Regions from separate parts of the Priestia sp. TSO9 genome, predicted to be linked through region 1. Evidence: riboswitches for the same ligand, from Rfam matches in the RefSeq annotation. Region 1 holds a riboswitch; the other holds the start of a gene.
The links. A riboswitch is a leader RNA that binds a small molecule or an ion and turns the genes downstream of it on or off. The one in region 1 is predicted to bind ZMP and ZTP.
Positions count from the first base shown of each region.

Region 2: linked by a shared signal. The riboswitch ahead of LJC66_RS12215 (phosphoglycerate dehydrogenase) and the one ahead of LJC66_RS03825 (glutamate/serine transporter AimA) in region 1 are both predicted to bind ZMP and ZTP.

Region 1 covers NZ_JAJEKD010000009.1:194,531-197,708, reverse strand. Annotated here, with positions in the region: gene LJC66_RS03825 (glutamate/serine transporter AimA) at 1-1,501, opposite strand, end outside; ZMP/ZTP riboswitch at 1,557-1,635, opposite strand; gene LJC66_RS03820 (cupin domain-containing protein) at 2,021-2,620, shown strand; gene LJC66_RS03815 (DUF3311 domain-containing protein) at 2,998-3,178, shown strand, end outside.
Region 2 covers NZ_JAJEKD010000013.1:794,698-797,875, reverse strand. Annotated here, with positions in the region: gene LJC66_RS12220 (hypothetical protein) at 1-131, opposite strand, end outside; gene LJC66_RS12215 (phosphoglycerate dehydrogenase) at 256-1,455, opposite strand; ZMP/ZTP riboswitch at 1,624-1,702, opposite strand; gene htpG (molecular chaperone HtpG) at 1,913-3,178, shown strand, end outside.

The DNA of each region.
Region 1 (3,178 bases):
ATGATACGCAAGCAATCACTAGCATATCCCATCCGAAAGGCAAAATATTTTTGCCTCCGAATTTTTCGCTTCCTATGTAGGAAATAAAAATCATGCACGCTAAATAGATAAGCATCCAAGCCCCGGTTAAAAATTCTTTTTTAAAGCCCACCCATTTATTTTTCGCTTGGTAATAAAAATAAACAGGCAGGCCAATTGCCATAATAAAGATCACTTCACCTGTAAGTGGCCACCTTGCCCAGTAAAGCGTCAAGGAAGCAAAAACGAAGCCGCATGGCGCAATAACTGATGCCCCTTTTAAATAAAATGGACGGTAAAAGTGTGAAGCCGTTTTTCTTAATGTTATAAGCGCTACAGGACCCATAATATAAGAGATAAGCGTCGCTACTGAGATCACTTCTGCTAAGACACCCCATCCTCTAAATAAAAAGAGAAACAAAAAGCAAGCTGCTAAATTTAGCCACATAGCTGAGCGCGGGACATTGTAAAGTGGATGAAGAGTACCAAATATCTTTGGCAAATATCCATTTTGCTGCATCCCGTATAACATTCTAGAAGTAGTTGCCGTATATGTAGCACCTGTGCCGGAAGGAGAAACAAATGCGTCTGCGTATAACACAATTGTTAGCCAGTTAATTCCAAGCGCAATCGCTAAATCAGCAAAAGGAGAATTAAAATTCAAATGATTCCATCCATCAGCAATTGATGACGGACTTACTGCTCCGATAAAAACAATTTGCAATATAATGTATACAATTCCTGCAATAAAAATTGAACCAATTACAGCTACCGGAATCGATTTATTAGGTGATTTTGCTTCTCCTGCCATATTTACAGGACTTTGAAACCCATTAAATGCAAACACAATACCTGATGTTGCCACTGCCGTTAAAACACTGGCCCACCCATAAGGGGCAACCCCATGCTCACTTGAAAAGTTTCCACTATGAAAACCAGCAAAAAATAAAGCCCCTGCCGTTAAACCAGGAATAATTAATTTAACAATCGTAATAAATGAGTTTGCTTTAGCAAAGAGATTTACCGTCCAATAGTTCATAAAAAAGTAAACGAATAATAACAAAGACGCAACTGCCAACCCCTTGGACGTCAAAATTCCATTATCTACTAATTCGTGAGTCCAGCGAGCCCATTTCCACGGCCAAGTACTCATATATTGCACAGATGCAATAGCCTCCACTGTTATCGTTGAAGCGATTGAAATCCAGTTAGCCCAAGCAGCCAAAAAACCAATAAATGATCCGTGTGAATACTGAGGATATTTAACCATCCCCCCTGCTTGTGGAAACATCGCGCCCAGTTCAGCATATGATAGAGCAATGGTCAAAATAACCACCATTCCAATAACCCATGAAAAAATAGCCGCGGGTCCCGCAATTTGAGCTGCTTTCCATGCTCCAAACAGCCACCCTGAACCGATAATCGAACCTATGCCTGTCATGGTTAAAGCAAATGTTCCCATCTTCCTTTGCATATTGCTCATCCAAATCTACTCCTCTTCCCTAGGAAAATAAAAAAACACTTGCGAAAATTTCTCAAGTGTTTGCCCAGGCGCGCGGCTTATACGCTATATGCTCCCCCATGGTCATCCATGTTGCGCCAGTCACATATAGGAATATATTTTTTATCAGTATATAACATTCATTTCTATTACTCAATACACAAAAATGTTTACATTACTTTTATAAAAATAATAAATTATTCGTAAAATTCCGAATAAAACTTCTAAAAACCTCTTTTTAATTACAAAAATAACTAAAATCCTATCTTTTCTTGTTGTTTGATTCTTTTACTCCACGAGTAGATTACCTTCTAAAGATTATACTAATATATAGTATTCATTTACATAATAAGAATTAGCAGCTATATATCCATAGAATTCTTGCACTAGACCCTTTACTTATATACAATATGAAGAAAAGATACTAAAGTGAACTGTCCACCACTTAGCTACGCTTGAAGTGGGAGACTTCTTTTAGGAAAACGTTAAAACCTACATATCATGCACTTCGCAACAAATGAAGTACTTCGAGCAAACTTCTCTGTTTACGCAAGCAAAAAACAGGGAAAATTACGAAAAAAGATTGTTAGAGGGATGCTTATGAATTATGCAAATGTAAAAGTTCTTTATTTTGATGACGACGGAACCATTCCAAATCACCCTCGTCTTCCAGTTTTATTGTATGAACACGTATTTATTAGTAAGAAAGAGAAAGTGGAGAGCATTTTTAATTCTCACAACTGGAAAAACAGCTGGGTAGGTGGCATACATGATTTTCACCATTACCACAGCAATTCCCATGAAGCACTAGGCGTAATTAGCGGATCTGCACGTTTAAAACTAGGTGGACATATGGGGGAAAATATCGTGGTGCACGCTGGCGATGTGCTCGTACTTCCTGCAGGAACAGGGCATATGCGTCTGCAGTCAACTGCTGATTTTAAAGTGGTTGGAGCTTATCCAGAGGGCATGGATTACAATTTACGAACAGGAAAACAAACTGATCGCCCTCACGTATTTGATGAAATTGCACAAGTACCTATTCCTACAACAGATCCTGTTTATGGCGACAAAGGACCATTGACAGAGTGGTGGAACTAGACAAGCACTTATTGTCTAGTTTTTTTATTTGCTCTGTTTTATTCTTTCCATGAATCTCTATTTGAACATACAAATTCTTTTCTTATGATGCAATAGCAATATACTTTATCTCAGCGAAATAACAAAAACTTCCCGGTCAAAACTAAATTTCTTCTTTTTCGTGCTTTTTTTGCTTCAAGAGCAGCTTCGCTTAGATTATTCCCCTTTTTTTCTTTCATAATCATTTCAAATATACTCTCATCACAAGCTCTTTTTTGTTTTTCTAAAAAAATTTTCATAGATTATAACGAAATTTTCAAAAAACTTATTGCTTTACCATGTCAGACTTGCTATCATAGTGAACATTGTTAGATAAATTTTTAATAGGAGGAGTAAAATTGAACAGAAAATTCATAATTTTTATTTTATTCATCATTCCATTTATTGCTCAATTCGCTGTTTTACCTTTTGTAAATAACATTCATCCAATTATTTTTGGATTACCTCTTTTGCATTTATGGTTATTTTTATGGGTCTTCTTAACGCCTGTGTGTACATTTATTATTTATCGTTTACAAA
Region 2 (3,178 bases), on a different contig from region 1:
GCTTTCCGAAGCTCTTGCTTGTATTGCTCTTTCGACATCACTACGGCTACGACAGACGTAATGAATGTTCCTGCCAGCGCGATGAGTGACCCTATCAAAATTCCTATCAGTTCTCCTGACAAAACGCTCACCTCTTTAAAGGTATTTCTATATGCTATGGGAATGAAGGAAATGATATGAAGATAAACACTATGTAAAAACAGCCCTAACTTTTCTAAGTTAGGGCTGCAACACTAAAATATGAGGGTAACCGAATTAGATAATACGACTTGTAATAATTCCTTCAATTTGACCAATTTTTTCTTCTAGCTCAGGCACAATCTCGTCACTTACTTGATTGTCAATATCGATCATTGTATACGCATATTCACCGCGGCTTCTGTTCACCATATCTGCGATGTTTAAATTGTAGTTTGAGAATACTTGCGTAAGTTGTCCTACCATATTCGGAACGTTGTGATGGAAAGCAGCTACGCGTTTTTTCCCAGTGTAAGGAAGAGATGCATTCGGGAAGTTCACTGAGTTTTTAACGTTTCCAGTTTCTAAGAAATTTTTCACTTGACGTGCTGCCATTACCGCACAGTTTTCTTCTGATTCTTGAGTTGATGCCCCTAAATGAGGAATTGGTACAACATTTTTCATGTTCAAGACATTTTGATTTGGGAAATCTGTAATGTATCGTCCAACTTTTCCACTTTCAAGAGCAGCTTTCATATCTTCTTCGTTTACAAGCTCACCGCGTGAGAAGTTCAAAATATGAACATCAGGTTTCATGATGCTAAACGTTTCTTTATTGAAAACACCTTTTGTGTCGTCCGTTAATGGAACGTGAACCGTAATATAGTCAGATGCTGCAAATAGTTCTTCTAGAGACATTGCACGCTGTACGTTGCGAGACAAATTCCAAGCTGTATTAACAGAAATGAATGGATCAAAACCAATTACGTCCATATCTAAATCAAGCGCGTCGTTTGCTACAAGAGCACCAATTGCACCTAAACCAATAACGCCTAATGTTTTACCTTTGATTTCTTTTCCAACAAACTGTTTTTTACCTGCTTCAACTAACTTAGGAATTTGATCACCTTGGCCGTCTAATCCTTTTGTCCATTCAACTCCAGCAAATAAGTTACGAGAAGAAGCCATAATTGTAGTTAAAACCATTTCTTTTACTGCGTTTGCATTAGCTCCTGGCGTATTAAATACAACGATACCTTGCTCCGTGCAAGCGTCCACCGGTATATTATTAACTCCTGCTCCAGCTCGTGCAATGGCTTTTAAATTTTGGTCAAATGCCATGCTGTGCATGTTAAAGCTACGCACGACAATCGCATCTGGATTTTCGCTGTCGTTGTCAATTTGATAACCTTCTTGATTAAAAACATTTAGACCTTTTTGTGCAATGTTGTTTAATGTTTTGATTGTTTGTACTTTTTCTAATGTTAATGTGCTCATTTTGTACTCTCCTCTGATTATCATCGTAATTTTACATGTTTTTACCTTTGGATAAAGGAACTTCATTTTTAATTTTTTTAAAAGTCTGGTTTTTTAGCCTACATGTCTGATAACTTCTATATCCTCTCCCCCTAAACAGAAAGAGGTAAGAGATATGTATTAATCCCTTACCTCTGCCCAGGCGAACGGCTACGTCACTATATGCTTCCTCACGGTTATCCGCGTTTCGCCAGTCACATATAGTCTTTGAAATTAAGTATATTCTAGCAAACTCTTTCAGAACGTTCAACCTTTTTTTAAAAGTTTGCTTTTTTCAGTCTAATTTTTAATCTCTTTAGTGAATCTCCTAATATATTGACAAATATCCTAATACATGTTAAATAAAAAGAGTGATTAGCACTCTATCCACTCAAGTGCTAATTATTTTATAAGCCCTATTTGGAAAGGAGAACTTCTTATGTCAAAAAAAGAATTCAAAGCCGAATCAAAGCGATTATTAGAGATGATGATTAATTCCATCTATTCTCAAAAAGAAGTATTTTTGAGAGAACTTCTATCAAATTCAAGCGATGCAATCGATAAAATTTATTACAAAGCCTTAACAGACGACTCCTTGCGTTTTAACAAAGAAAGCTATTACATAAAAGTAACACCACATAAAACTAACCGTACCTTAACCATTACGGATACTGGGATTGGCATGACGCAAGAAGAGCTTGAAAGCAGCTTGGGCACAATTGCGCGAAGCGGTTCCCTTGCGTTTAAAAATGAAAATGAAACAAAGGACGGACACACGATTATTGGCCAATTCGGCGTTGGGTTTTACGCAGCGTTTATGGTGGCAGATGTCGTAACGGTGATTAGTAAAGCGTTAGGCAGCAATGAAGCCTATAAATGGGAATCTACTGGTGCTGATGGTTATACAATCGAACCTTGCGAAAAAGAAACGGTTGGAACTCAAATCATTTTAAAAATCAAAGAAAATACAGAAGATGAAACATATGATGAGTATCTAGAAGAGTATCGTTTAAAAGAGATCATTAAAAAATATTCAGACTTTATCCGCTACCCGATTAAAATGGACATAACGGAAAAACGTCCTAAAGAAGGTTCTGATAACGAGCTAGAAGATTATACAGAAGAGCAAGTTATCAACAGTATGGTACCGATCTGGAAGAAAAACAAAAATGAATTGACTTCAGAAGACTATGAGCAGTTTTATTCAGAAAAGCGCTACGGGTTTGATAAACCGCTCACTCACCTTCACATTAATGTGGATGGAACGATTCGCTACAATGCTATTTTATTTATTCCAGAAAATAGTCCGTTTGATTACTACTCAAAAGAATTTGAAAAAGGACTTGAACTGTATTCAAACGGCGTATTAATTATGAATAAATGCGCAGATCTTCTTCCAGACTACTTTAGCTTCGTGAAAGGTATGGTAGATTCTGAAGATTTATCTCTTAATATTTCGCGTGAAATCTTACAGCAAGATCGCCAGCTTCAGCTGATTGCCAAAAACATCGGCAAGAAAATCAAAAATGAATTAAAAAGTTTGCTTAAAAACGAACGTGAAAAGTACGAGAAGTTTTATGAATCATTTGGCCGCCAGTTGAAGTACGGCGTTTACAGTGACTTTGGCAGCAACAAAGACGTATTAAAAGACCTGCTTTTATTCTATTCTTCTACAGAGAAAAAGCTCGTAACACTAGATGAGTAT